One region of the Arthrobacter sp. J156 genome, then DNA from elsewhere that is predicted to be linked to it. Evidence: predicted binding sites of a transcription regulator. Region 1 holds the regulator's gene; each other region holds the start of a gene.
The links. Region 1 encodes LexA, which represses DNA repair genes until DNA is damaged. Its sites were predicted from a motif close to TCGAACANNTGTTCGA; they were not measured.
Positions count from the first base shown of each region.

Region 2: the regulator LexA is predicted to act here: its motif matches at 3,782-3,797, upstream of AC0QR5_RS03610 (DUF6504 family protein).
Region 3: the regulator LexA is predicted to act here: its motif matches at 4,284-4,299, upstream of ruvA (Holliday junction branch migration protein RuvA).

Region 1 covers NZ_CM149650.1:1,391,675-1,401,468, reverse strand. The annotation lists gene dapF (diaminopimelate epimerase) at 1-367, shown strand, start outside; gene AC0QR5_RS06475 (class I SAM-dependent methyltransferase) at 386-1,006, opposite strand; gene hflX (GTPase HflX) at 1,313-2,893, shown strand; gene AC0QR5_RS06465 (ATP-dependent DNA helicase) at 2,886-4,898, shown strand; gene lexA (transcriptional repressor LexA) at 5,040-5,762, opposite strand; gene AC0QR5_RS06455 (LysM peptidoglycan-binding domain-containing protein) at 6,032-6,433, shown strand; gene AC0QR5_RS06450 (histidinol-phosphate transaminase) at 6,538-7,683, shown strand; gene hisB (imidazoleglycerol-phosphate dehydratase HisB) at 7,752-8,372, shown strand; gene hisH (imidazole glycerol phosphate synthase subunit HisH) at 8,374-9,009, shown strand; gene AC0QR5_RS06435 (hypothetical protein) at 9,009-9,158, shown strand; gene priA (bifunctional 1-(5-phosphoribosyl)-5-((5-phosphoribosylamino)methylideneamino)imidazole-4-carboxamide isomerase/phosphoribosylanthranilate isomerase PriA) at 9,219-9,794, shown strand, end outside.
Region 2 covers NZ_CM149650.1:773,819-783,612, forward strand. The annotation lists gene AC0QR5_RS03605 (DNA polymerase III subunit alpha) at 1-3,373, opposite strand, end outside; gene AC0QR5_RS03610 (DUF6504 family protein) at 3,370-3,681, opposite strand; gene AC0QR5_RS03615 (VOC family protein) at 3,855-4,319, shown strand; gene AC0QR5_RS03620 (SOS response-associated peptidase) at 4,332-5,087, opposite strand; gene AC0QR5_RS03625 (glutaredoxin domain-containing protein) at 5,123-5,392, shown strand; gene AC0QR5_RS03630 (S-(hydroxymethyl)mycothiol dehydrogenase) at 5,481-6,566, shown strand; gene AC0QR5_RS03635 (MBL fold metallo-hydrolase) at 6,568-7,197, shown strand; gene AC0QR5_RS03640 (lipoate--protein ligase family protein) at 7,210-7,947, opposite strand; gene AC0QR5_RS03645 (uridine kinase family protein) at 7,993-8,589, shown strand; gene AC0QR5_RS03650 (thioesterase family protein) at 8,596-9,426, opposite strand; gene AC0QR5_RS03655 (DUF5671 domain-containing protein) at 9,518-9,794, opposite strand, start outside.
Region 3 covers NZ_CM149650.1:759,013-768,806, forward strand. The annotation lists gene secF (protein translocase subunit SecF) at 1-178, opposite strand, end outside; gene secD (protein translocase subunit SecD) at 171-1,892, opposite strand; gene yajC (preprotein translocase subunit YajC) at 1,981-2,397, opposite strand; gene ruvB (Holliday junction branch migration DNA helicase RuvB) at 2,542-3,597, opposite strand; gene ruvA (Holliday junction branch migration protein RuvA) at 3,607-4,233, opposite strand; gene ruvC (crossover junction endodeoxyribonuclease RuvC) at 4,358-4,954, opposite strand; gene AC0QR5_RS03565 (YebC/PmpR family DNA-binding transcriptional regulator) at 4,960-5,715, opposite strand; gene pdxT (pyridoxal 5'-phosphate synthase glutaminase subunit PdxT) at 5,718-6,386, opposite strand; gene AC0QR5_RS03575 (CapA family protein) at 6,460-7,821, opposite strand; gene AC0QR5_RS03580 (M3 family metallopeptidase) at 7,900-9,794, shown strand, end outside.

The DNA of each region.
Region 1 (9,794 bases):
CCTCTCCGAGGAGAGCGAACTCGAGCAGGCCGTGCTGTTCACCGCGCCGCGCGTCGACCCCGTCCCGCCGCATGGAACCAACGTCGAATACGTCGTGCCCGCGGATCCGCTCGTCGTCGACGGCGTGGGCAGGATCCGCATGCGCGTGCACGAGCGCGGGGTGGGGGAGACCCGTTCCTGCGGCACGGGCGCGTGCGCCGCGGTCGTCGCCACGCGGCACTGGGCCGGCGGCGCCCTGGCGGCGCGCTGGGACGTCGAGGTGCCCGGAGGGACGGTCTCCGTCCGCTTCGTCCCCGGGGCCGACGGCCGGGAGCACGTCGAACTCAGCGGCCCCGCGCGCCTCGTCGCCCGCGCGGTCCTCGCGTAGCGGCGGCGCGCCCGGGGGTCAGGCCCCCGCGGCCGGCCTGGCGACGCGCAGGATCCTGAAGGACTTCTCCGTCGACGCACGGTCGACCGTCCAGCCCGCCGGCAGCTCGCGCGCGAGCCAGGCCCGCAGCGAGTCCGCGCCGAGGTTCTTCTGCACCACGAGCCACGCCTCGCCGCCGGGGGCCAGACGGGGAAGCCACGTCAGCAGCAGCGCGTGCAGGGGCTCCTTGCCGATGCGGATGGGTGGATTGGACCAGATCGTGTCGAAGAGCAGCTCGCCGGGCACGGACTCCGGCGTGCCCGCCACGACGTTGGACAGGCCCAGCGCGGCGGCGTTGTCCCGGGTCAAGGCGATCGAGCGCTCGTTGACGTCCACGGCGTGGACGCGCGCACCGGGCGAGGCGAGGGCCAGGGACAGGGCGATGGGCCCCCATCCGCAGCCGATGTCCAGCAGCTCGCCGACCGCGGACGGTGCGGGCACCCCGTCGAGCAGGACGGCCGTCCCCTTGTCGATGCCGTCCGGGCTGAAGATCCCGCCCGAGGTCTGGACCGTCCGGTCCGAGCCGCCGAGGTGGACGGTGATGGCCCTGCGGCGCTCCGGAGCGGAGGGCTGCGCGCTGAAGTAGTGGTCCGAACCCATGCAGGCAGGTTAACCGGCCCCGCGGCGGGTGGCGAATCGGCGCGGCCGTGCGTGGCGCCGGCGGAGCCGGGACAGCGCGCCGGCGAAGTGATAGAGTTTTCCCTATCACTTCGCCGGCGCGGCTTCTCCGCACCGGCCCCACGAGCCGTCCGCCCCCCGGCGGGCGCCGACCCCGGGAGTCCTCCGTGCTGGTCTTCTCCGCGCAGCTTCGCCACACCGGCCGCTGAGCCCGGCCCCGATCCACAGGCAGGGGGCGTTCCGCGCCCGCGGGGACTATTCTGGAAGCACTATCCGTCAAAGGGGAACATGACCAACGACAGCCAGCCCAACCCTCAGGACCACGACCTCAGCGAAGAGGAGATCCACTCCGTCATCGAGCGCATCCTGGCGGCCGACAAGGCCGCCGGGGAGGCCTCGACCGTCCGCTCCGGGGCGCAGCCGTCCTTCTCGGGGTTCGGCCGCGTGGGCCGGGCCCAGGAGCTCGCCAGCGGCGGGGACGGGCACTCCGAGTACGACGGCGAGCAGCAGGACCTCGCCGAGCGGCGCGCCCTGCGCCGCGTCGCCGGGCTCTCCACCGAGCTCGAAGACGTCACCGAGGTCGAATACCGGCAGCTGCGCCTCGAGCGGGTCGTCCTCGCCGGCATCTGGAGCGAGGGGACCGTCCAGGACGCCGAGAACTCCCTGCGCGAGCTCGCGGCGCTGGCCGAGACCGCGGGCTCCGAGGTCCTCGACGGCGTCATCCAGCGCCGGCTGAAGCCGGACCCCGGCACGTTCCTCGGTTCCGGCAAGGCGGTCGAGCTCAAGGACATCGTCGCGGCCACGGGTGCCGACACCGTCGTCGTCGACTCCGAGCTCGCCCCGTCGCAACGGCGCGGGCTGGAGGACATCGTCAAGGTGAAGGTGATCGACCGGACCGCCCTGATCCTGGACATCTTCGCCCAGCACGCCAAGAGCCGCGAAGGCAAGGCCCAGGTCGAGCTCGCGCAGCTCGAATACCTCCTGCCGCGCCTGCGCGGCTGGGGCGAGTCCATGTCGCGCCAGGCCGGTGGCCGCGTCGGCGCGGCCGGCGGCGGCATCGGCTCCCGCGGTCCCGGTGAGACGAAGATCGAGCTCGACCGGCGACGCATCCGCAACCGCATGGCCAAGCTGCGTCGGGACATCGCCGCCATGAAGCCCGCGCGCGAGGCCAAGCGCGCCAACCGCAAGCGCAACACCGTCCCGTCCGTGGCCATCGCCGGGTACACCAACGCCGGCAAGTCCTCCCTGCTCAACCGGCTCACCGACGCCGGCGTGCTCGTGGAGAACGCGCTCTTCGCGACGCTCGACCCGACCGTCCGCCGGGCACAGACGCCGGACGGCGTCGGATACACGCTCGCCGACACCGTCGGGTTCGTCCGTTCCCTCCCGACGCAGCTCGTCGAGGCGTTCCGCTCGACGCTCGAGGAGGTCGCCGACGCGGATCTGATCCTGCACGTCGTCGACGCGTCCCACCCGGACCCCGAGGGGCAGATCCGGGCGGTCCGCGAGGTCTTCCGCGAGGTCGACGCCCAGGAGGTCCCGGAGATCATCGTGCTGAACAAGGCAGATGCCGCCGATCCCTTCGTCGTCGAGCGCGTGCGCCAGCGCGAGCCGCGGCACATCGTCGTCTCGGCGCGGACCGGCGCCGGGATCCCCGAGCTGCTCGAGCTGATCAGCGCGGGCATCCCGCGGCCCAGCGTCCAGCTCGACGTGCTCATCCCCTACGACCGCGGCGACGTCGTCAGCCGGCTCCACGGAACCGACGCCGAGATCCTCTCCACCGAGCACCGCGGCGACGGCACCCTGATGACGGTCAAGGTGCGCGAGGGGCTGGCGCAGGACCTGGAGCAGTTCGTCCTCCATGGCTGAGCTGGAGGAGGTCGTCGCCCTCCTGGACACGGCCGTCGCGAAGATGGGCGGCCAGAGCAGGCCCGGCCAGCACGAGATGGTAAGGCACGTCGTCGAGTCCCTCGACGAGGGGCGCCACCTCCTGGTCCAGGCCGGCACCGGCACCGGCAAGTCGCTGGCCTACCTTGTGCCCGCGATCGCCCACGCCCTCGAGTCCGAGCATCCCGTCGTCGTCTCGACGGCCACGCTCGCGCTCCAGTCCCAGATCGTCGGACGTGACGTGCCGCGGCTGCTCGAGAACCTCGCCGGGCAGCTGCCGCGTCCCGTGGACGTGGCCCTCGCCAAGGGGCGCGGCAACTACGTCTGCCGCTACAAGCTCGGCGGCGGCTACCCGGACGAGGACGAGGGGGCCCTCTTCTCGCTCGGCGAGGACGGCAGCGCACGCCCCGCCACCGGACAGGGTCCCACGAGCGCCCTCGGCCAGGAGGTCGTGCGCCTGCGCGAATGGGCCGAGGACACGGAGACGGGGGACCGCGACGACCTGGTGCCCGGAGTCAGCGACCGTGCGTGGCGCCAGGTCTCCGTCACCGCGATGGACTGCATCGGGGCGCAGAAGTGCCCCATGGCGGAGGAATGCTTCAGCGAGCTGGCCCGGAAGCGCGCGGCCGAGGCCGACATCGTCATCACCAACCACGCCATGCTGGCCGTGTCCGCGTTCGAGGGGCTCGCGGTGCTGCCGGAGTTCGAGACCGTCATCATCGATGAGGCCCACGAGCTCCAGGACAGGGTCACGAGCTCGGTCACCCGCCAGCTCTCGGCCGGGCTGGTCGGCGCGGCGGCCTCCGCCGCGCGCAAGCACTGCCACGTCGTCGTGGAGCCACTCAACCGGGCCTCGGAGGCGCTGCAGCGCAGCCTCGAGGGCATTCCCAGCGGGCTCATGCCGCTCGGACTGAACGACGAGCAGGCCGCCGCCGTGGACCTGGTCCGCGAGGCGGCGCGGGTCGCGCTGTCCGACTCCAAGCCGCAGCAGGGGGAGGCCGTCGACGGAGGCAAGCAGCAGGCCCGCTCGCAGCTGCTCTACCTCCTGGAGATCTGCGAGCGGATGGCGTCCGCCCAGGACGCCAGGGAGGTCCTCTGGGCCTCGCGCCAGGGCGGCTTCGTCCCCGGCCAGGGCTACGTCCAGCCCGACGAATCGAGCCCCGCGACGCTGAACATCGCCCCGCTGGGCGTCGGCGGCCGCCTGCGGGAGGGCCTCTTCGACGGGCGCACCGTCGTGCTGACCTCGGCCACGCTGGCGGTGGGTTCCGCGTTCGAGCCCGTGGCCGGATCGCTCGGCCTGCTCGGCGAGGGGGCCCCGTCCTGGACCGGAATCGACGTCGGAAGCCCCTTCGACTACCCCAAGCAGGGCGTGCTCTATGTGGCCCGGCACCTGCCCCGGCCCTCACGCTCCCTCGCCCCGGAACTCCTGGACGAGCTCGAGGACCTCATCCGCGCCTCGGGGGGAGGGGCGCTCGCCCTCTTCTCCTCGCGGCGCGCCGCCGAGGAGGCCGCCGAGGCCTTGCGCCCGCGGCTCGACCAGGAGATCCTGTGCCAGGGGGAGTCCGGCATGGCCTCCCTCGTCCGCCGGTTCGCCGAGGAAGAGGACACGTGCCTCTTCGGCACGATGACGTTGTGGCAGGGGGTCGACGTGCCCGGGCCGTCCTGCCGGCTCGTCGTCATCGACCGGATCCCGTTTCCGCGACCGGACGATCCGCTCTCGACGGCGCGGAGCCGCGACGTCGCCCGGCGGGGAGGCAACGGCTTCATGGCCGTGTCCGCGAGCCATGCGGCCGTGCGGCTGGCGCAGGGTGCCGGTCGCCTCATCCGCTCGACCGGCGACCGGGGCGTCGTCGCCATGCTCGATCCGCGCCTGGCCACCGAGCGCTACGGGGCGTTCCTGCGCGCCTCGCTCCCGCCGATGTGGGCGACCACGGAGAAGGACACCGTCCTCGGCGCGCTCCGCCGCCTCGCGCCGGACGCGTCGTAGCGGACGCACCGTCCGGAACAGCCGTGGCCGGCGGCGCGCCGGAGCGGGGCCAACGCGACACACCGGTCCGGTCGTGCCGGCCCGGCGTGGCGTGGTCCGCGTTGAGAAGGCAGCCCGGCGTCCGGTGCCGCCCGGCCCTGGTTAGAGGGAGCGCATCACCGAGACGACCTTGCCCATGATGGTCGCGTGGTCACCCAGGATGGGCTCGTACTGCCGGTTCTGCGGCAGCAGCCACGTGTGGCCGTCGCGCTGCCTGAAGGTCTTCACCGTCGCCTCGTCGTCGAGCAGCGCCGCGACGATGTCGCCGTTGTCCGCGGTGTTCTGCCTCCGCACGACCACCCAGTCGCCGTCGCAGATCGCGGCCTCGACCATCGAATCGCCGCTGACCTTGAGCATAAAGAGCTCGCCGTGGCCCACGAGCTGCCGGGGCAGTGCCATGACGTCCTCCACCGTCTGGTCGGCGAGGATCGGACCGCCCGCGGCGATGCGCCCGACGAGCGGAACGAACGCCGTGTCGGCGGCCGAGGCGAGCTCCGAGACGGGCATCCCGTTGGCCGCCCGCAGGTCCGGCTGCTCCGGCGCCGGGCCCTCGGCGTCCGCATCGGTGAGGGTGAGGGGGACCAGGATCTCCATGGCGCGCGGCCGGCGGGGGTCCCGGCGGATGTAGCCCATCTTCTCGAGCTGGGCGAGCTGGTGGGTGACGCTCGAGAGGCTCGCGAGGCCCACCGTGTCGCCGATCTCGCGCATCGAGGGCGGATAGCCGTGCGCGCCGACGGCGCGCTGGATGGTCTCGAGGATCTTCTTCTGCCGGATCGTGAGGCTCTTCCGCGCGCTCCTGGGTGCCGGCGACTCTGCTGCGTTCATGGTGTGCCCCATCCTGTTGACCTCGTTCACGGCGGTGCCACTCGTCGGCGTCGGACCCAAAGCGTCGGTAGCGGCTGGTGCAGTGGTTCCCGTGAACCACCTATCCCAACGCTAGTGGAGCCCGAGGCCCATTTCAAAGATTTGTTCGAACGTGTCTCGACAAGCGTCGGTCAAGGGTGCTAAACAGGTATCAATCACTTTCGAAGCTATGTTCTAGATCGCTGATCCCAGGGCGAAGATTCGAAGACCTCCTCGAGAAAGGCACGACCATGGCACAGCCCGCCCTCGCCGCCGCTGCAGGAACCCCCATGATCCACGTCGCCTCGACGGGCACGCCCGGCGCCCGTACGGCGCCCTCCGGTGGATTGCGCCTGACCCGGCGCGGACGCTTCGTGCTCATCGGCCTGCCCGTCCTGCTCGTGGCGGCCGTGCTGCTCGTCGTCGCCGGCGTCTTCACGGCGCCCGCCATGGCCGCCGACGGCTCCACGGGAGAGCCGCTCCGGGCCGAACTGGTCACGACGATGGCGGGCGACACCCTGTGGGGGCTCGCCTCCGAGTTCGCCCCGGAGCGAGACCCGCGCTCCGTCATCCGCGAGATCACGGAGCTCAACGGCCTCACGAGCCAGACCATCCTCCCGGGGCAGCAGCTCTACGTCCCCACCGGCGGATAGGGCCCGGTCCGCCAGGGCGCGTCACGGGACGATCCGCGGCGGCATTGTTACCGGCCGGCGCCGCCGATTCCCGGGGCCGTGGCCGCGGAGAATAGACTGAATCGGTGACTGAACAGCTGGAGCGACTCGCCAACCTGCCGCTGCGGGAGAACCTTCGCGGCCTGCAGCCCTACGGGGCCCCGCAGCTGCACGTTCCCATCCAGCTCAACGTCAACGAGAACACCCATCCGGTCCCCGCCGAGGTCCAGGCCGCCATCGCGGCCGACGTCGCAGCGGCCGCCGCCGGGCTCAACCGCTACCCCGACCGGGAATTCACCGAGCTCCGGACTCGTCTTGCCGCCTACCTGGGCCACGGACTCGACGCGGAGAACATCTGGGCCGGCAACGGTTCCAACGAGGTGCTGCAGCAGATCCTCCAGGCCTTCGGAGGGCCGGGGCGCACCGTCATGGGATTCCCTCCCACCTATTCGATGTACCCGCTGCTCGCGAGCGGCACGGACACGGGCTACGTGGCCGGCCGCCGGGAGGACGACTTCGCGCTCACCGCGGCCTCGGCCGCCGCGCAGGTCGCCGAGGCCGCTCCCGACGTCGTCATCCTCTGTTCCCCGAACAACCCCACCGGCACGGCGCTGGGGCTCGACGTCGTCGAAGCCGTCTACGAGGCGGGGACGCCGAGCCGCACCGTCGTCGTCGTCGACGAGGCCTACGCCGAGTTCGCCCAGACCGGAACGCGTTCCGCCCTCACGCTCCTTCCGGGGCGCGAGCGCCTGATCGTCTCCCGCACCATGAGCAAGGCCTTCGCCCTCGCCGGTGCCCGGCTCGGCTACCTCGCCGCCGCTCCGGAGGTCGCCGACGCCCTCCGGCTCGTGCGCCTGCCCTACCACCTCTCCGCCGTCACCCAGGCCACCGCGAACGCCGCGCTCAAGCACGTCGCCGCCCTGCTGGCCAACGTCGAGGCGATCAAGGAGCAGCGGGACCGGATCGTGGCGGCCTTGACCCAGATGGGCCTCTCGCCCGCCCCGAGCGACTCCAACTTCGTCTTCTTCGGAGGGCTCGCGCACCCCTCGCGCGTCTGGCAGGGCCTGCTCGACGCCGGGGTGATCATCCGCGACGTCGGCATCCCCGGCCACCTCCGGGTCACCGCGGGAACCCCCGAGGAGACCACGGTCTTCCTGGACCGCCTCCGCCTGCTGGTGGCCGAGCCCGGGGCCCTGGCCACCGCGGACGGCCACGCCCCCGACGCCCCGTAGCGCGGATAGACTGTACGCCGGCCCACCGGCACCACACCGCCACCACCCACGCCCGAACGAGGAACACCATGACTGCAGAACTGCTGAGCGGCCGCCGCGCCCGGATGAGCCGGAAGACCAGCGAGTCGACCGTCTCCGTCGAGCTGGACCTCGACGGGACCGGGCAATCGACCATCAGCACGACCGTGCCGTTCTACGACCACATGCTCACGGCCCTCGCGAAGCACTCCCTGATCGACCTCACGGTCGAGGCCACGGGCGACACCCACATCGACGTGCACCACACCGTCGAGGACGTCGCGATCACGATCGGCGAGGTCCTGCGGACCGCACTCGGCGACAAGGCCGGCATCCGCCGCTTCGGGGAGGCCACGGTCCCCCTCGACGAGGCGCTGGCCCACGCCGTCGTCGACATCTCCGGACGCCCCTACCTGGTCCACGGTGGCGAGCCGGCCGGGCAGGAATACCACCTCATCGGCGGGCACTTCACCGGCTCGCTCACGCGCCATGTCTTCGAGGCCCTGACGCTTCACGCGCAGATCTGCCTCCACCTGAACGTCGTCGCCGGCCGGGATCCGCACCACATCGTCGAGGCCCAGTTCAAGGCCTTCGCCCGGGCGCTGCGCGCGGCCGTCGAGCCGGACGCCCGCCTTGGCGGGGCCATCCCCTCGACCAAGGGCGCGCTTTAGGATGGCCCGCCCCTCCGTCACCGTCCTCGACTACGGCTCGGGCAACGTCCGCTCCGCGGTCCGGGCGCTCGAGCGGGCCGGCGCCGAGGTCGTGCTCAGCCGCGATCCCCGCGACGTCTCGACGGCGGTCGGTCTCGTGGTGCCCGGCGTCGGCGCGTTCGCGGCCGTCATGAAGGCGCTCAAGGACGTCGGCGCCGTGCAGCAGATCGGCCGCCGCATCGCGGGCGGCCGCCCGGTGCTGGGGATCTGCGTCGGCCACCAGGTGTTCTTCGAGGAGGGCGTCGAGCACGGCGTCCGCACCCAGGGCATGGGGGAGTGGCCGGGAACGGTCGAGCTCCTGAAGGCGCCCGTCGTCCCGCACATGGGGTGGAACACGGTGGCCCCGCCGGCGGGGTCGCGGTTGTTCGAGGGCATCGAGGACGAGCGCTTCTACTTCGTCCACTCCTACGGCGTGCAGCGGTGGGAGTTCGAGGTGCTGCAGCCGCGCATGACGCCGCCGGCCGTGACCTGGGCCGAGCACGGCGTGCCGTTCATCGCGGCCGTCGAGAACGGACCGCTCTCGGCCGTGCAGTTCCACCCGGAGAAGTCCGGCGACGCCGGCGCCCGGCTGCTGCGCAACTGGCTGGGCACGCTCTGATGTGGAGCATCCTGCTGATGGCGCTCGGCGGCCTCCTGATCGGCGGCGCCTTGTCGCTGCGGAGCCAGAAGGCGCACGTGTCCTGGATCGCCGCCTGCTGGCTTCTCGCCGCCCTCGCGCTCGGCGCCGCCTACGCCCTGACCCTGTGAGCTGCGGCCGCACCCGCGGCCGCCTCCGACCGAACCGCCACCGAACGAAAGCCACCGACCATGAGCACCCCCCACGAGCCCATCCTTGAACTCCTCCCCGCCGTCGACGTCGCCGACGGCCAGGCCGTACGCCTCGTGCAGGGCGAGGCCGGCAGCGAGACCGGCTACGGCGACCCCCTCGAGGCCGCACTCGCGTGGCAGAACGACGGCGCCGAGTGGGTCCACCTCGTCGACCTCGACGCCGCGTTCGGGCGCGGACAGAACACGGAGGTGCTGCGCCGCGTCTCCGACCAGCTGTCCATCAAGGTCGAGCTCTCCGGCGGCATCCGCGACGACGCCTCCCTCGAGCGCGCGCTCGAGTTCGGCGCCGCCCGCGTGAACCTGGGCACCGCGGCGCTCGAGGACCCCGAGTGGACGGCGCGCGCAATCGCCCGCCACGGCGACAAGATCGCCGTCGGGCTCGACGTCCGCGGCACCACGCTGGCCGCCCGGGGCTGGACGCAGGAGGGCGGGGACCTCTGGGAGGTCCTGGCCCGGCTCGAGGACGCCGGCTGCGCGCGGTACGTCGTGACGGACGTGACCAAGGACGGAACGCTGCGCGGACCCAACGTCGAGCTCCTGGCGCAGTTGTGCGAG
Region 2 (9,794 bases), 620 kb from region 1:
AGAGGTCCCAGGCCTGCAGGGCCTGCAGGCTGATCCCCCGCGGCCCGGTGCGGCGGGTGATGCCGTGGACCAGCAGGAGCCGCGTGGCGAACAGGAGCGGCCCCGAGTTCTCCTGCGCGTCGTGGAAGAAGGTGCAGTCGACGCAGCCCGTGCCGTCGTCGAGGCTGATGAACACCACGCGGCGGCCGCCGCGCATCGGCGGGGTCTGCGTGGCGACCCTGACCCCGGCGACCAGGACCTCGGTGCCGTTGCGCAGACCGAGCAGCTCCGCGGCGGGCGTGGTCCCGAGCTCGGCCAGCAGGGGCGCGTGGCTGTCCATGAGGTGGCCGCTGACGTCGAGGGCCATGAGGTCCAGCTCGGTGCGGACGGTTTCCTCGGCGGTGGGCGCGGGCTCGAGGGCGCGCAGCGCCGAGAGCTCGAGGTCGGGCAGCGGCAGGGCGAGCTGGCCCGGGAGCTGGCGGCGCCGGACGCCCGGCCGGCGCGCCGCGGCCTCCCGGAGGTGCCGGACCAGGTCGGAACGGTTGCCCGGGCCGCTTCGGCGCTGGAGCTCGTCGAAGGCGCCGAGGGCCGCGAGCCGCTCGAGGGAGGAACGGGTGAGCCCCGCCCGGTCCCGGACGTCGGCGAGCGAGGCGTAGGGCTGCCCGGCCACCGTGCGCCGGACCTCGGTCGCGGACATGCCGTAGATCCCGGACAGGCTCAGCCGGATGCCCAGGCGTCCACCGGGCGGGCCGTCCTTCCCGGCGTCCACGCGCTCCACCCGGTATTCCGCGCAGCTGCGGTTGATGTCCAGCGGCAGGATGGGAATGCCCATCCTGCGGGCCTCGGCCACGAGCAGCCTCTTGGGGTACATCCCGGGGTCGTGCTCCCACAGCCCGGCGAGGAAGGCCTCCGGGTGGTGCGTCTTGAGCCAGGCCGATTGGTAGGTGGGCACCGCGAACGCCGCCCCGTGGGCCTTGCAGAAGCCGAAGCTGCCGAAGGCCTTGAGCGTCTCCCAGACCTCGTCGACGACGGCGAGCGGGTACCCCCGGGCCGTCGCGTGGCTGCGGAAGAACGCCTCGACGGCTGGCTCCTGCGTCTCGCTGCCCAGCAGGCGGCGCAGGACGTCGGCCTTCGCGAGGCTGCAGCCGGTCATCGTGGCGAAGGTGCGCAGCACCTGTTCATGGAACACGGTCACCCCGTGCGTCTCGGCGAGCGCGGGCACGAGGTCGGGGTGCGGGTAGCGCTCCCGGGCGAAGCCGTGCCGGTTCTCCAGGTAGGGCTTGACCATGTTGGACTTCATCGGCCCCGGCCGGAACAGGGAGATGTCGATGATGAGGTCGTTGAACTCGCGCGGGGCGAGCTTGCCGATGAGCTCGCGCTGGCCGGGCGACTCGATCTGGAAGCAGCCCAGGGTGTGGGTGCTGCGGATGAGCTCGAACGTGGGCTCATCGTCGAGGGGGACCCTCTCGAGATCGATCCGCCCGTCCCCGTGGAGGAAGGGCGGCAGGGAACCGTCCGTCCCGAGCGGGTGCCGCCCGGCGGCCGCCACCGCGTCGCCGCTTCCGTGGATGCGCACGACCTCCCGCAGCGCGAACGACATCGCGCTCTGCATCCGCACGCCGAGGACGTCGAGCTTGAGCATCCCCATGGGGTCCATGTCGTGCTTGTCGAACTGGCTCATCGGCAGGCCGAGCCCGCTCGGCTGGACCGGGGTGCGGTCCAGCAGCCCGGAGTCGCCGAGGATCACGCCGCACGGGTGCATCGAGATGTGCCGGGGCAGCCGGTCCAGGCGCTCGGTGAGATCCACGAGCAGGTCCAGCTGGCGCTCGGAACCGACCCGCTCGGCGAAGCCGCGCAGTTCCGGCTTCTCGGCGAGCGCGGCGCGGAACCCGGAGGCGGAGAACCGCCACAGCTGCTTGGCGATGTCGTCGATCTCGGCGTTCTCGAACCCCAGCACGAGCCCGGCGTCGCGCACCGCGCCGCGGGCCCGGTAGCCGTTCTGCATGCTCATCAGGGTCACGCGTTCGCGCCCGAAGCGCTCGAAGATCCGCCGGTAGACCGCGTGCCGTTCCGCGCTCTCGACGTCGATGTCGATGTCGGGAAGGGTCGAGCGGTCCAGGGAGAGGAAGCGCTCGAAGAGCAGATCGTGGGCCAGGGGGTTCACGTGGCTGACGCCGAGCAGGTAGTTGACCAGGCTCGAGGCCCCGGACCCGCGGGCGGCGGCGCGGACGCCCATCGCGGCGATCATCGAGGAGACCTCGGCCACCGTGAGGAAGTAGGAGCAGAAGCCGAGCGAGGCGATGGTGTCCAGCTCCGTCGCGAGGCGCCCGCGCAGCCGGGTGTCCCCGCCGTCGGGGAACAGCCGCGTGATGCCGGCCTCGCAGCGCGCGGCGAGCTCGCGCGCGGGGTCCCCCGTGATGCCGATGACGCGGGCCTCGGGGACCACGGGGATCCCCCAGCCGGCGTCGCCCACGGGGTCCATGCGGCAGTGGTCGGCCAGCCGGGCGGTCTCCGCGAGCAGCTCGGCCGCGAGCCCGGCGCCGCCTCCGGCCTCGCGGGCCACCTCGCCGGCCAGCCGGTGCATCTGGGCCGGTTCCTTGAGCCAGCCCTGGCCGTTGGGCTGGAGGTCGTCGAGGGCCTCGAGCGTGCTCAGCGCCCGGGCGGCGTCGAGCACGTCGGCGGTGGCCGCCCCGTCGGGCTCCGCGTAGCGCACCGCGTTGCCCAGCACGGCCGGGACGCCGCAGTCCCGGGCGGCGCGGACCATGCGGACGGCGTGCGCCGTGCTGAGCCTGGCGCCGGGGCGGTTCACGTGGGTGACGGCCTCCACGGCGAGCGCGCCGGGGGGCAGGACCGCCCGCCAGCGCTCCAGCAGCTGCCGCGCCTGCCCGTAGCCGCGGCGCAGGCAGGCCTGGCCGACGTCGGACTGCGGACCCAGGAGGACCGTCAGCGCCGCCCCGGCCCGCGGGTCCTGAGCCCCTCCCGCCCGATCCGCTCCGGCGTCGCCGACCGGTCCGGCGGCCCAGCGGGCCAGCTCCCCGGGCGTGACCCCGACGGGCCGGGAGGCGCCGCGCCCGCCCGAGGTGGTCCCGGCGTGGGCCGCCGAGACGAGCCGGCACAACGCGGTGTAGCCCGCGCCGCCGTCGTTCCCACGGGCCAGGACGACGACGCGCCCCGCGCCGGGTCCGAGCACGGCGAGGTCGACGCCGACGACCGGGTCGATCCCGTGGCGGAGGCAGGCCTTGAAGTGCTTGGGGATCCCGTACAGGCCGTCGCGGTCGGTGCAGGCCAGGGCGTCCGCCCCGGCCGCGGCGGCCGCGCGGACGAGCTCGTCCGGCCAGGAGACCCCGTAGCGGGCGCTGAAGGCGGAGGAGACGTGCAGGTGGGTGAAGCTCACGCGCTCTCTTTCAACGCATCGTGGATCATGACCAGGCGCCAGCGCCCGGTCTCGGCGTGGCGGGAGAGGTCGAAGGTGCGCAGCGGCCCCCGCCCCGCCAGCCGCGCCTGGATCCGCCACATCTCGTGGTCCACCAGCCCCGGCCCGCGGCCGCGTTCGGCGCGCAGCTCCTCGGCCCACCACTTGCGGCGCTCGAACCAGCGCAGCGGCTCGGCGGCCACGAGGTACTCGCGCCCTTCCCAGCGCAGCCGCAGCGGCAGGCCGGACGTGGTGCAGTCGACGTCGATGGATCGGGTGAACAGGCCCATCCGGGAAACCTCCTGGGACCAGGCGCCGGTTGTGAGCCCCGGCACGAGGGGGTGAGGGAAGTTTGCGCTTCGGGAAGCGGAAGCGGTCACTCCATTGTATTCGAATCTATGTTCGATGCAATCGAGCGTAGGGGACGCTTCCGACACTTCGGCATCACCGGTACCGTCGGGGCATGGATACTCCGCCAGAGGCACCCGCCGCTCCCCCGTTGGTCACCGCGATCACGCTCGGCGTCCGCGACGTCGAGGCCTCCCGCGCGTTCTACGTCGAGGGGCTCGGTTTCGAGGAGGCGGGCCACGTGCCCGGTGAGATCGCGTTCGTCCGCTCGGGGCACGGGCAGGTGCTCGCCCTGTGGAACGTGGCGAGCATGCCCTCGGAGTACGGGGACGTCGGACACGGAGCCCAGGCCCCGCCGGTCTCCCTGGGCCACAACGCCGCCAGCGCCGATGCGGTCCGGGCCCACTACGAGCGCGCCCTGGCCGCGGGAGCCCGGCCCGTGACGCCGCCGGAGACGCGGTCCTGGGGAGGAACGAGCGCCTGCGTGGCCGACCCGGACGGCTTCCGCTGGGACTTCGTGCACAATCCCGCGTTCACCGTCGACGAGACCGGACGGGTGCGCCTCGAAGCCGACGGCTGAACCGAGGGGCGGCTAGGTGGTCGGCTCGAGCGGCTCGAGCAGTTCGGGCCCGTCGTTGCGGACGTTGCCTACGGCCGGGCCGACCTCGTCGAGCCGCCAGCCGGACGCCACGCCGTAGGCCCCGCCGCGCACCGCGTCCACGAGGGCCGGGGCGTCCCGGTTCCCGGGGTCCAGCCAGTCGCCCAGGACGTCCCGGCGCAGCGGGATCGGCAACCGGTCGTGCAGCTCCGCGAGCCCGCGCAGCACCGGCTCCTCCGCGTCCGCGGGCGGCGCCGCCGTCGTCAGGATGGAGGTCGACAGCAGCCAGCGGCCGGGATCGTCCTCCGCCTTGGCGGGGTCCTTCCACCACTCGTAGAGGCCGGCGAAGTAGATGAGCGAGCCGTCCCGGGGCCTCACGTAGTGGGGGCGCTTGGCACGGCTCCCACCGGCAGGGGCCTTCCACTCGTAGTAGCCCTCGGCGGGGACGGCGCAGCGGCGGGACTTCACCGCGGAGCGGAACGTGGGCTTCTCCGCCACCGTCTCGCTGCGGGCGTTGAAGGCCCGGACGCCGACCTTCGGGTCCTTGGCCCATCCCGGCACGAGCCCCCACGAGGCCACGTGGATCTGCCGCACGGGCGAGGATTTGACGAGGCGCTCCAGCACGATCGGCACGTCGGTGGTCGGGGCGATGTTCCAGGAGCGGCGCAGCTCGAGCGCCGCGTCCGCCTCCGCCTCGGCGTCGGCGACCAGGTCTCCGATGGCCCGCGCCATCACGTAGCGTCCACACATGGAATAAGCGTCTCACGGCCCGGGTTGTGCTGGACATGACTGCAGCGAACCTCCAGGACTACGTCCCCGCCGAAGGCACCGTCACCCTGTTCACGACCTCCTGGTGCGGCTACTGCCGCAACCTGAAGAAGGCCATGGACGCCGACGGGATCGCCTACCGGGAAGTCAACATCGAGGAGGTGCCGGGGACCGCGGAGCTCGTCGAGGCCTTCAACGACGGGAACCAGACGGTGCCGACCCTCGTCTTCGCTGACGGGACCGCCGCAACAAACCCCCGCATCGCCGAGGTACGCGAGCGCCTCTGAGTCGGCTGTGATTGGATGAAGGGGACCTGCCGCCCGGCGGCGGGTCCCCTGTTCGTCCACCGTTCCCAACCGATGTGAGGTTGTTCCCATGCCACAGCAGGTCAAGGCCGTCGTCGCCCGCGAGAAGGACGCGCCGGTCGTCATCGAGACCATCACGGTCCCCGATCCGGGCCCGGGAGAGGCCGTCGTCGACATCCTCACGTGCGGGGTCTGCCACACCGACCTGCACTACAAGCAGGGCGGCATCGGCGACGAGTACCCCTACCTGCTGGGCCACGAGGCGACCGGCGTCGTCTCCGAGATCGGCGAGGGCGTCACGGAGATCGCGGTCGGGGACCGCGTGATCCTGAACTGGCGGGCCGTGTGCGGCCAGTGCCGCGCGTGCGCCAAGGGGCAGCCGCAGTACTGCTTCGACACCGCCAACGCCACGCAGAAGATGACGCTCGCCGACGGAACCGAGCTCTCCCCCGCGCTGGGCATCGGTGCCTTCGCCGAGAAGACCCTCGTCGCCGCCGGGCAGTGCACCAAGGTCGACGAGGACGTCGACCCCGCCGCCGTGGGGCTCCTCGGCTGCGGCGTGATGGCGGGCATCGGCGCCGCGATCAACACCGGCGAGGTCAAGCGCGGCGAGTCCGTGGCCGTGATCGGCTGCGGCGGCGTCGGCATCGCGGCGATCGCCGGGGCCAAGCTCGCCGGGGCGACCACGATCATCGCCGTGGACATCGACCCGGCCAAGATCGAGCTCGCCCGGTCCCTCGGCGCCACGCACGGCGTGAACTCCCGCGAAGAGGACCCCGTCGAGGCCATCCGCGCGCTCACCGGCGGCTTCGGCGCCGACGTCGTGATCGAGGCCGTCGGCCGCCCGGAGACCTACGAGCAGGCGTTCTACGCCCGCGACCTCGCCGGCCGCGTGGTCCTCGTCGGCGTCCCCACCCCGCAGATGCGGCTCGAGCTGCCCCTCCTGGACGTCTTCGGCCGTGGCGGCTCCCTGAAGTCCTCCTGGTACGGCGACTGCCTGCCCTCCCGCGACTTCCCCATGCTCGTCGAGCAGTACAAGCTCGGCCGGCTCGACCTCGACGCGTTCGTCTCCGAGCGGATCGGACTGGACCAGATCGAGGAGGCCTTCGAGAAGATGCACGGCGGCAAGGTCCTGCGCTCCGTGGTGGAGCTCTGAGATGGGCGCCAGCATCGAACAGCTGACCACCTCCGGCACCTTTTCCCTCGACGGGGGCACGTGGGAGGTGGAGAACAACGTCTGGATCGTCGGCGACGACACCGAGGTGTTCGTCATCGACCCCGCCCACGACCCCGCGGCCATCGCCCGGGCCGTCGGGGACCGCGGGGTCAAGGCCGTGCTGCTGACCCACGGCCACGACGACCACATCCGCCACGCCCGCGACTTCGCCGCCCTCGTTCACGCCCCGGTCTACCTGAACCCGGACGACCAGATGCTGTGGGAGGCGCTCTTCCCCGGGTCCACGCCCGACGGGGAGATCGTCGACGGGCAGTCCTTCGAGGTCGCCGGCACGGTCCTGACCGCCCTGCACACCCCGGGCCACTCCCCCGGATCGACGTGCTTCCACGCGCCCGGGCTCGGCGTCCTCTTCAGCGGGGACACCCTGTTCAACGGGGGCCCCGGCGCCACGGGACGCTCCTACAGCGACTTCCCGACCATCATCGAATCCATCCGGCAGCGGCTCCTGGTCCTGCCCGGGGAGACCGTGGTCAACACCGGCCACGGGGACTCGACGACGATCGGCGCCGAGGCCCCGCACCTCGAGGAGTGGATCGCCCGGGGCCACTGACCCCCGGGGCGCCTACGGCCGCACGAGCACGGCTTCGCGGGCGTAGGCGCCCAGCAGCGCCGCCTCGACGTCCGCCACCGTCACGCCGGGCACGAGGTCCTCGACCGCGCCGGCCGTGGCCGGATCGAGCGGGAGGCCCATGGCGGCGTAGACGTCGGCGGTCACGGCGCGCAGCGGCGCGGAGTCCTGGACGACGAACACGGAGGCGAAGAGCCACGCGCCGGAGACGACCCGCTGGGCCGTGCCGACGAGCTTGACCGGTACATCAGACGTGGAGCCGGGACCGGGCCGCCCGTGGACGCTGAACTCCCCGGGGCAGTACTCCCCCGGCAGCTCCCCGACGCCGGCATCGACCCCCAGCCCCCGCAGGGCGTCCGCGTACAGCTCCCCGAGGGCGCGGAAGCGGTGCTGGTGCCCCTCCATGGCCCGCGGCGACGGTTCCACGTGGTCCACGATCAGCGTCCCCGGGTGGTAGGCCGCGGCGCGGCCCCCGGCCTTCCGCACGAGCGGCGCGAATCCGTGCGCGGAGGCGGCGGCAGCGGCGGCGTCGTACCCCGGCAGGCGCACGTCGCGCTGGCCGAACGCCAGGGTCGCCGAGGGCCGGTACAGGCGCAGGGTCGCGGGCCGCTCCCCGTCCCGCACCCGGTGCAGCAGCTCGATGCCGGCCATCAGGTCGGCGGCCGGGTCCGGGCCGGCCCCGGCACGCTCGACGTGCAGCGGCACGTCGATGCCGGGACTCCAGAGGCTCATGCCCTCGATTCTAGGACGGCGGCCGGCGCGGTGGATAATGGTGCGGTGCCCCACGACCTCCCCGCCCTGATCCTCCTCGGCGGCTCGTCCGGCGCCGGCAAGTCCTACCTCGCCGAGCGGCACGGGCGGCCGCACGTCGTCCTCGACAACTTCTACCGCGAGCTGGCCGAGCACACGCCCGACGCGCCCCTGCCCGTGACCCCCTACGGCGAGGTCGACTGGGACGATCCGGGCACGTGGAACCGCGACGCCGCCGTGGACTCGATGATGGAGCTGCTCGAGTCCGGCCAGACGCAGGTGCCCGACTACTCGATCTCCACCTCGAGCTATAACGGCTACACGACCGTGTCCCTCGACGGCGGGCCGGTCGTGGCGGAGGGGATCTTCGTGGACCAGGTCCTCGCGCCGCTGCGCGCCCTGGGCGTGGAGCCGCTCGCCGTGTACATCGACGTCGCCCCCGTGGTGACCGCCGTGCGCCGCTTCGTGCGGGACGTGCGCGAGCGGCGCAAGCCCGTGCCGTTCCTGCTCAAGCGCGGCTGGGCGCTGTTCCGCGCCGAGGGGGCGCTGCGCCGCCGCTACGTCGACGCCGGCTTCACGCCGCTGCGCAAGCGCCGCGTCAAGGCGCTGCTCGCGGGCCGCTAGCGCGGCTCAGCGGCCGGGCATAGGGCGCACGGTGAGGATCTGCTCGCTGCGCCCGAACGGCCCCTCGACGTCGTGCAGCACGGACGAGGTCAGCCCGATCCCGTCGCTGCCGTAGCTCTGCTGCGCCTGCAGCCCCAGCCACTCGCCGACGGGCGCGCGGTGCATGTGGACCTGCAGGTCCACGTTGGGGAACATCCACGAGGCCGGGCCGGGCTCGACGCGCGGCGCGACCCCGTTCGCGGTGTCCACGAGCCCCAGGAGGCGCACGAGCGGCGTCGTCTCGACGCCGGCGACCATCGGGTGCGGCGTCCGCAGCCACACGACCCCCTTGCCGGGCCGGTGGCCGGGCTCGACCCGGAAGTCGAGCTGGGAGATGTATCCCCCGGGCCACGGGGACATGCCGTCCCACGCGGGCAGCCGCTCGGGATGGGCGACGGAGGAGTCCTCGACGGCCGCGACCGGGGCGCTGTCGAGCGTCTTCAGGCGCCACGCGCGGGCGACGATGCTCGTGCGGCCCTGGCAGAGCATCTCGGCCTCGATCAGCTCGATCGTCCGGCCCGGACGGATCATGCGGGTGCGGACCTCGAACTCGCCTCCGTGGATGATGCCGTGGATGTCGAGGGAGACGCGGGCCATGCGCATGTCCGGGCGCGGCTCGAACAGCTCGAGCTCGTGGGCCAGGACGCCCGTCGCCGGGGCCATGTGCTGTTCGTGGGGGTTCCAGGCGCCCTGGGCGTGCACGGTGGAGCGGTAGCGGCCGCTGCCGAGGGGCTCGTAGAAGAAGCCGCCCGTGGCGAGCTCCTGTCCGGTCCCGAGTCCGGGCGCCTGCTGGGTCATGGCCGGTTCCTTTCGCCGCGGCCGCCCGCGGCGGCCTCCTCCGGCCAGCCTAGGCACAGGGGACGTCCGGAGCGAAACCGGGCGGGCGCGCTCAGCCCGGGTCCCGCTCCAGGGGTACGACGCCGATGCCTCCGTCGGCGCGCAGGCTCACCAGAGCGGCGGGGGCGTCGAGGCCGGACAGGGCGGCGAGGACCTCCCCCGGGCCGTGAAGTCGGGACAGCGGGGCGGCCGTGGCCGGCTCCCCCGCCCCGGCGCCGGGCACGTCGCCGGTCGAATCCTCCCGCGCGGGCGACGGATCCGGCGCAGCCCGCCACAGCGAGACCTTTCGCTCGCCCCCGGCGCGCAGCGCCTCGGCGAGCGGTCCGGCG
Region 3 (9,794 bases), 630 kb from region 1:
ACTCGGAACCGCCGCGGAACTCGATGCCGAGGTTGAAGCCGCCCTTGACGAACGGAACGATCACGGAGAGCACCAGCAGGACGCCGGCGATCGCGAACCAGAGCCGGCGCTGGCCGACGAAGGGGTAGGAGCGCTTGCCCGTGTAGAGCTCGTTGCCCCAGGTGGCGAGGTTAGGCATGGTCGGAATCCTTCGTGGAGGGGGTCGTCACCGAGTCGCGCCCGGCGGCCTTGCGGCGTTCGGCGATGGTCTGGCGTCGGGCCGCCTCCTGGGCGGAGGCCGCATTGCGCTTCGAACGGGCCGCGTCGGCCTCCTCGTTGAACCGCCGCACCTGCCCGGCGCCCCGGTAGAGGGGCACGACGCCGAGCAGCGACGGGTCAAGGCCGGAGAGCCGGTGTCCCTCGCCGAAGAAGCGGGTGCGGGCCAGAAGCTGCAGCACCGGGTGCGTGAACAGGAAGACGACGATGAGGTCGGCGATGGCCGTCAGGCCCAGGGTGAACGCGAAGCCGCGGACGTTGCCAACGGCGACGAGGTAGAGCACGACGGCGGCGAGCAGGTTCACGGCCTTGGAGGCCACGATGGTCCGCTTGGCGCGCTTCCAGCCGGTCTCGACCGCCGAGGCCAGGTTGCGCCCATCGCGCAGTTCGTCGCGGATGCGCTCGAAGTACACGATGAACGAGTCGGCGGTCAGGCCGATGGCGACGATGATGCCCGCGATGCCGGCCAGGGAGAGCCGGTAGTTCTGCGCCCAGCCCAGCAGGACGAGCGCGAGGTAGGTCAGCAGGCCCGCGACCACGAGGGATGCGATCGTGACCAGGCCGAGCAGGCGGTACTGGAAGAAGGAGTACAGGGCCACGAGGACGAGCCCGATGATGCCCGCGATCATGCCCATGCGGAGCTGGTCGGCACCGAGGGTGGCGGAGATCTGCTGTTCGCTCTGGATCTCGAAGCTGATCGGCAGGGCGCCGTACTTGAGCTGTTCGGCCAGTTCGCGGGCGGATTCCTCGGTGAAGCTGCCGGAGATCTCCGCGCGGCCGTCCGCGATGACCGCGTTCGTCGTCGGGGCGGAGACGATCACTCCGTCGAGGAGGATCGCGAACTGGTTCTGGGCCCCGGTCATGCCGACGAGGCGCTGGGTGACCTCGCGGAACTGCCCCGTGCCCTCGCCGTTGAACTCGAGGTTGACGGCCCAGCCGCCCGTCACGAAGCCCTGGGCGTTGCGCTGCTGGCCGTGGCTCGCGTCGACGATGTTCTGGCCGGGGATCTCGACGGGGCCGACGATGTACTTCGACAGCGTCGACGGATCGCAGGCGACCATGGGCTGCCCGGGGTCGTTGACGGAGTCGCTGCGCTCGGCGAGCTCGGCGGCGCAGTCGTAGGCCTCGAACTCCTGCATGAGCGCCGGGGAGATCCAGTTGGTGTCGGAGGCGTTCTCCGGCTCGGCCGACGGCTCGGGGAGCTGGTCTTCCGGCGTGCGGTTCTCCTCGGGCGTGGCGCCGAACGAACCGGCCAGGATCACGGGCCGGAACTCCATGTTCGCGGAGGCCTGGATGAGCTGGCGCTCCCGGGCGGACGGGGTGCCCGGCATGGAGACCACGACGTTGCGGCCCGACTGGGTCGTGATCTCGGCTTCGGCGACGCCGGAGCCGTCGACGCGCTGGCGGATGATCTCGACGGCCTGGTCGAGCTGCTCCTGCGTCGCGGCGGCACCGCCGGCGACCTCGGGGGCGAGGATCATCTGCGTTCCGCCCTCCAGGTCCAGCGCGAGCTTCGGCGCCCACGTCGTGTTGCCCGAGGCGACGCCGCCGACGAGCACGGCACTGAGGGCGATGAGGAGCACGCCGAGCCACAGCAGGGCACGCCGTGCGTGCCTGATCGGGCCTGTTGTTGACATCGTGGAACTTTCTTCTTGGTCCGCGGCGGGAATTCAGCGGCGGGCAGCCGGGATGCGTCGTGCATCCCGGCTGCCCGCCGTGAGTGGCCTATTCCTTGTTCTTGCCGTCTTCCTCAAGGCGGCGCAGCGTCTCCTCCGGGGTCTCGTCCAGGCTGGAGGTCCCGGCGGGCGCCTGCTCTTCGGCGGCGGGCTCGGCGTCCATCACGCGGGCGATCGCCTGTGAATGCACGGTGGCCGTGCTGCCCGGGGAGAGTTCGAGGACCACCTTGTTCTCCTCGGCGTCGATCGAGACGACCGTGCCGAAGAGCCCGAACTGCGTCATCACCTGCGATCCCGGGGCGAGCTGCGACTTCATCTGCTCCTGCTGCGCGCGCGCCTTGCGACGCGTGCGGAACATCATGAAGATCAGCAGGCCGATCGCCGCGAAGAGGATGAGCGACATCGGATCGAAGCCGCCCTGCGGGGCCTGCTCTGAGGAATTCTGGGCCAGTACCGTAATCGTCAAGGGGAAACCTGTCTGTGTTCTTGCGAAGTCTGCCGGGCGCGCGGCGGCCTGGGCCGGGCGGCGCAAGACACCATTGTATAGGCCGAATCTGGACAAAGTGTGAGCGCCGCAACCCCGGCCCCTTCCCCGTGCCCGGCCGCGGGGCTACTCCCCCGCCGCCTCCCCGTCGAGCTCGAAGGCCTCCTGGGCCCCGAAGGCGCCCGAGGGCATGGCCAGCCCGAGGTGCTCCCACGCGGCCGGCATCGCGATCCTGCCCCGCGGCGTGCGGCCGAGCAGCCCCTCGCGGACCAGATACGGCTCGGCCACGGTCTCGACCGTCTCGGTCTCCTCTCCGACGGCGATCGCGAGCGTCGAGAGCCCGACCGGTCCCCCGCCGAACTTGGTGCAGAGCGCCTGGAGGACGGCGCGGTCCAGGCGGTCGAGCCCGCGCGCGTCGACCTCGTACATATCCAGCGCCGCGCCCGCGGAGCGTGCGTCGATCTCCTCGGTGCCGTGGACGAGGGCCCAGTCGCGCACCCGCCGCAAGAGGCGGTTGGCGATGCGCGGCGTGCCCCGAGAGCGGGAGGCGATCTCGGTGAACGAGGCCGAGGTGACCTTGAGGTCCATGAGCATCGCCGAGCGGCGCAGGACCAGCTCGAGCTCGTCCACGGAGTAGAACTCGAGGTGGCCCGTGAAACCGAAGCGGTCCCGGAGCGGGCCGGGCAGCAGGCCCGCCCGCGTCGTCGCGCCGACGAGGGTGAAGGGCGGCAGCTCGAGCGGGATCGCGGTGGCCCCGGCGCCCTTGCCGACGACGATGTCGACGCGGAAGTCCTCCATGGCCATGTAGAGCATCTCCTCGGCGGGCCGGCTCATCCGGTGGATCTCGTCGAGGAAGAGCACCTCCCCCTCCGTGAGGGAGGACAGGATCGCCGCCAGGTCGCCGGCGTGCTGGATCGCGGGACCGGAGCTGATGCGCAGGGGGGCGTTCATCTCGGCCGCGACGATCATGGCCAGGGTCGTCTTGCCGAGGCCGGGCGGTCCCGAGAGCAGGACGTGGTCGGACGTCCGTTCGCGGATGCGGGCCGCCTCGAGGACGAGCGAGAGCTGGCGCCGGACGCGCTGCTGCCCCACGAAGTCGTGGAGGTTCTTCGGCCGCAGGGCCGCCTCGAGGGCGCGCTCCTCGGGTTCGCTGCCGGCCGTGACGGGCGAGGGATCGGCCATCCGGGACCCCTACCGGCCGCTCCGGGCGCTGCCGCGCCCGAGGTCGCGTAGCACCGTCCGCAGGATCTCCCCGACGTTTCCGCCGGCCACGATCTCCGGTTGGTCCCCGGCCGTCGCGTCGAGGGCCCTGCCGGCGTCCTTCTCCGACCAGCCCAGGCCCGTGAGCGCCTCGAGAACGGGCGCCCGCCAGGCCTCGCCGGCCGGAACCGCCGGGGTGGTGGATCCGGGGGCCCCGGTCGGCGCGAGCTTGCCCGCGAGCTCGAGGACCATGCGCTGGGCGACCTTCGGGCCGATCCCGGGAACTCGGGTCAGCGTCTTCGTGTCGGACCCGGCCACGGCGATCCGCACGTCTTCCGGTGAGAGGACCGCGAGCACGGCGAGGGCGAGCCGCGGACCGATCCCGGCCACGGACTGCAGCACCTCGAAGACCTCCCGGCCGTCCGTGTCGCCGAAGCCGTAGAGCGTCATGGAGTCCTCGCGCACGACCATGGCGGTATGCAGCACGGCCTGCCGCCCCACGTGCAGCCCCGACAGCGTCTGCGGCGTCGCCTGGACGAGCATGCCGAAGCCGGACACGTCCACGACCGCGCTGCCGAGTCCAACATGCTGGACCGTCCCGCTCAGGGAACTGATCATCGAAAGGCCACCCTCCGGCGTCGTCATCGGTCCGGGGCCGGAACGGCCATCCGAACACATCTACGAATACCTTACCGCCTGCCACGGCCCCCGCGGGCGGTACGCCCGCCCGGCGTGGCGGCGTTCAGCGCCGGCACGCGCCGCCCTTGCGGGCCGCAGCCTCGGCCTGGGCCCAGGCCCGCTGCGCGGGAGTCAGTCCGCTCGAGCCGCCGTGGGCGGAGGCGCTCGCATGCGAGCCCGGGGCGGCGCCGCGCCAACCATGCGTGATGGCGAGCGCCGCGGCGTCCGCGGCGTCCGCCGGGCGTGGCGGTGCATCGAGCCTGAGGATCCTGGCCACCATCCGGCCGACGGCGTCCTTGTCCGCCTGCCCGCTCCCGGTCACGGCGGCCTTGACCTCCGTCGGGGTGTGCAGGGCGACCGGGATCCCGCGGCGCGCGGCCGCGGCGATGACGATCCCCGAGGCCTGGGCCGTGCCCATGACGGTGCTGACGTTGAGCTGGCTGAAGACCCGCTCCACCGCGAGCACGTCGGGGCGGTGCCGGTCCAGCCACGCGTCGATGGCCTCGGCGATAACGAGCAGCCGGGCGTCGAGCGCCTGGTCCGGGCCGCTGCCGACGACCGCGACGTCCACGAGCGTCGCGCGCCGGTTGGGCTCGACGTCGACGACGGCCAGGCCGCAGCGCGTCAGGCCCGGGTCGACGCCGGCCACGCGCAGCGCCACGGAGGCTAGTCCTCCTCGAGCTCGGCCATGACCTCGGCCGTGATGTCCGCGTTGGAGTAGACGTTCTGCACGTCGTCGAGCTCCTCGAGCGCGTCGGCGAGCTTGAGGAACTTGCGCGCGGCGTCGGCGTCGAGCTCGACGTGCATCGACGGGACGAACTCGACCTCGTCGGACTCGTACTCGATCCCGGCCTCGTCGAGGCCGGCCACGACGGCGCGCAGGTCCGTGGGCTCGGAGAGAACCTCGAACGCGTCGCCGGACTCCTTGACCTCCTCGGCACCGGCGTCGAGCACCGCCATGAGGACGTCGTCCTCGGTGAGCTCCTTCTTCGGCAGGCCGACGACGCCCTTGCGTGTGAACAGGTACGCGACGGACCCGGGGTCGGCGACGGTGCCGCCGTTGCGGGTGATGGCCACGCGGACGTCGGACGCCGCACGGTTCTTGTTGTCCGTGAGGCATTCGATCAGCAGGGCGGAGCCCTGGGGGCCGCGCGCCTCGTAGATGATCTCGCTGTAGTCCACGACCTCGCCCGTGAGGCCGGCGCCGCGCTTGATGGCGCGGTCGATGTTGTCGTTGGGCACCGAGGTCTTCTTGGCCTTGGCGACGGCGAGCTCAAGGGCCGGGTTGCCGGCCAGGTCGGCGCCGCCGGCCCGCGCCGCGACCTCGATGTTCTTGATCAGCTTGGCAAAGGCCTTGGCGCGCTTGGCGTCGATCACGGCCTTCTTGTGCTTGGTGGTTGCCCATTTGGAGTGGCCCGACATGCTTACGCTTCTCCTCTGATCATCTGGATGAAAAGCCGGTGGATGCGGCGCTCCCCCGTCACTTCCGGGTGGAAGGAGGTGGCGAGCAGCATCCCCGAACGAACTGCGACAATTCTAGCGACCCGGGGCGCATCCTCCGGCTCGTCCCGTCCGCGTACCTCGACCGAGGCCAGGGCCTCGACCCCGGGACCGGTCGATTCGACCCAGGGCGCCCGGATGAACACGGCGTGCACGGGTTCCGACTCGGCGCCCTCGGCGACGCCCGGCAGCGCGTCCAGGGCGCCGATCCGCAACCGCGTCTCGAACGAGTCGACCTGGCGGCCGAACGCGTTGCGGCGCACCACCATGTCCAGGCCACCGAAGGTCTGCTGCGGCTCGCCGCGCAGGTCGGTGGCCGGGTCGGCGATCGTGTCGGCGAGCAGGATCATCCCGGCGCAGGAACCGTAGACGGGAAAGCCGTCCGCGATGCGCTCGCGCAGCGGACCGGTGATCCCGAAGGCGCGGGCGAGCTTGTCGATCGCGGTGGATTCGCCGCCGGGGATCACGAGGCCGTCGAGGCCGTCGAGTTCGGAGGGCCGGCGCACGGTCGTGACCGCGGCCCCGCCCTCCTCGAGCGCGGCGGCGTGCTCGCGCACGTCTCCCTGCAGGGCCAGGACGCCGATTCTGGGCACGCGTGCTCGCTTTCTCCCGGTGCTCCGGGCGTGGACCGCCGGGGCGGGACGTGGTAGGTGGGGCTGCTCAAGCCTACGGTACGACGCCGGTGCCGGGCTCCCAGCGCCGCGCACCGTGGCGCTCGGCGTCCATCGCGTTGACGGTCGCGGTGGTGCGCGCGAGCGACGCGGCGTCCTCGGCGGGGCTCGTGCATGCGGTGGCGGAGGGCAGCGCGCACCAGCGGTAGGGTGCGCGGGCCATGATGTGAGCCGCCCAGCGGGGCGCGGCGGTCCTCCAGGTGCCGTCCTCGCGCTCGAAGCGGACCGCGACGGTGAGCCCTTCGCGGTTCACGGCGAGGTCCGTGGCGTGCCGGGCCACCGAGTTGCCGAGGCCGTAGGCGATCCAGGTCCCGGCGTGGAGTTCCAGGGGCAGCACGGAGTGCGTGTGGTGGCCGTAGATGAAGTCGAACTCGCCGCTCTCGGCCAGGGCCCGGGACACCTGGAGCTGCTGGGCATTGGGCGTGGAGCTGTATTCCTCTCCCGCGTGCAGGCCCGCGACGACGAGCTCGGCCCCCTCCGCCCGGGCCGTGCGCGCCTTGGCCTTGAGGGCCTCGACGTCGATCAGGTCGACCATCCACGGTTGTTCCGCCCGGAGTCCGTTGAGCGAGTACGTGGCCGTGACGAGGCCGATCCGGGTGCCGCCCGCGTCGAGGACGAGCGGCCGTGAGGCGTCGGCGGCGGAGGCGTAGGAGCCCGTGGAGGCGAGCCCGGCGCGGCGCAGTTCGTCGAGCGTGCGGCGCAGGCCCGCCGTCCCGGCGTCGACCGTGTGGTTCGTCGCGGTCGTGCAGGCGTCGTAGCCGGTGGTGGCCAGGGCCGGGACGATCTCGGGAGGGACGTTGAACGCCGGATAGCCGGAATAGGGACCTCCCGGGGCCGCGACGGGGGTTTCGAGCGAGCAGACGGCGAGGTCGGCCGCGGCGAGGAACGGTGCGAGGCCGGCGAGCAGCGGGGCGAAGTCAAGGGCGCCCGGATCCCGCGCATCGGCGGCGGCCTGTTCCCACAGCGCGGGATGCAGCAGCACGTCCCCCGTGACCACGAGGTCCACGCAGCGCTCGGCCGCGCACGGCTCCCGGAGGGCCTCCGCACCGGTGCCCCCGCCGGTCGCCGCGCCCGGCGCGCTCCCGCCCGGAGTACCGCCGGCGGAGGCGGTCTGCCCCGGCCCCGCGCCCTGCCCGGCGCTTCCGCCCGGGCCGGGCCCCGGCGTCGTACTCTGCCGTGGATGTGGTGCGTCGGCCGAGGTTGCGGGAGCCCTGGACTGCGACCCGCCGGGCGGGGATTCCGGCCCGCCGGAGGGACCCGACCGGGACGCCGGCTGGCACGCGGCCACCGCCAGCACGAGGGCCGCCGCGGCGCAGGCGAGGGCGCGGCGGAGGAACACGGCACGGTGGTCGGGCATGCCTCGAGCATAGGCCGCGCCCGGTTCGCCCCGGAGCGCCACGCCCGTCACCGCGGGCCGATGTGAAAAGGTTGATCCATGGCCAATCCGCTGCTGACCCCCAGCCCCCTGCCGTTCCAGATGCCCGACTTCTCCTCGCTCCAGCCCGCGCACTACGTCGAGGCCGTGGAACGCGGCGCCGCGGAGCAGCTGGCCGAGCTGCGGGACGTCGCCGCCGCGCCCGCGGACGCCGGATTCGAGGGCACCTTCGAGGCGTTCGAGCGCAGCGGTCAGCTCTTGCGCCGCGCGGTCATGGCCTTCTCCAACGTCAAGGCCTCCCACGGGACGCCCGGGATCCTCGAGGCGCACGCCCGGATCCAGGCCGTCCTGACGGCCCACCGCGACGCCGTCCACCTCGACGGGGAGCTCTACGGTCGTCTGGCCGCCGAGGACCTGTCCGGCGTCGACGGGGAACGGGACCGGCTCGCGGCCGAGACGCTGCGCGCCTTCCGCGAGGCGGGCGCGGCCCTCGGCGAGGCGGACAAGGACCGCCTCCGCGCGCTCAACGCCGAGCTCTCGGCCCTGTCGACGCGGTACTCGGAGCTGCTCCTGGACGGCATGAACTCGGCCGCCGTGCACTTCGAGGACGCCGGCGAGCTCGAGGGCCTCGACGACGCCCAGCTGGAGTCCGCGGCGGCCGCCGCCCGCCGGGCGGGGCACGACGGCGGCTATCTCATCACGCTCGTCCTGCCGACCTCGCAGCCTCTGCTGGCCCGCCTTGAGCGGCCGGAGTCCCGGCGGCGCCTCTTCGAGGCCTCGCTCGGCCGCGGGACCGGGGCGCCGGCGGCAGGCGGTGAACGCGCGGTCGACCTCGGCGCGCGGATGGCGGCGCTGCGTGCCGAACGCGCGGGCCTGCTCGGCTTCGCCCACCACGCCGACTACGTCCTCGCCGGCCAGACCGCGCCGTCCGTCGACGCCGTCCTCGAGCGGATGGCCTCCCTCGCCGCACCGGCGATGGCCAACGCCCGCGCCGAGGCCCGGGTGCTCGCCGCGGCGGCGGGGCGCGACGTCGAGCCCTGGGACTGGGCGTATTGGTCCGCCCGCGTGAAGCGGGACGAGTACGCGCTCGACGAGGCGGCGCTGCGACCGTGGTTCGAGCTCGACCGGCTGATCCACGACGGCGTCTTCGAGGCCGCGCGGCGGCTCTACGGGATCGGGTTCACCGAGCGCACCGATCTTCCCGTGTACCACTCGGACGTGCGCGTCTGGGAAGTGGCCGACGCCGACGGGAGCGTGCTCGGGCTCTTCCTCGGCGACTACTTCGCCCGGCCGACGAAGGCCGGCGGCGCGTGGATGAACTCCATCCGCTCCGGGGCCTCCTTCCTCGACGAGCTGCCCGTGGTCACCAACAACCTCAACATCCCGGCGCCCGCGGACGGCGGCCCCGCGCTGCTGGGCCTCGACGAGGCGCGCACGCTCTTCCACGAGTTCGGCCACGCCCTGCACGGGCTCTTCTCGGCGGCCCGGTACCCGTCGCTCGCGGGGACGGCGGTGCCGCGCGACTTCGTGGAATACCCCTCGCAGGTCAACGAGATGTGGCTCTTCCACCCCGGGATCGCCGGTCACTACGCCCGGCACCACGCCACGGGCGAGCCGCTGCCCGAGGGCGTCCTGGAACGGATCGAGGCCGCAGCGCTGTGGGGCGAGGGCTTCGCGACCGCCGAGTACCTGGCCGCGGCCGTCCTGGACCTGGCCTGGCACACGCTCTCCCCCGGCGAGGTCGTGGATGATCCGCTCGCCTTCGAGGACCGGGTCCTGCGCGAGGCCGGCTTCGACCCGGACCTGGTCCCGCCGCGCTACCGGACCGGCTACTTCAAGCACGTCTTCGACGGGGGCTACGCGGCCGGCTACTACTCCTACATCTGGAGCGAGGTGCTCGACGCCGACACCGTGGACTGGTTCACCGAGAACGGCGGGCTGCTGCGCGCCAACGG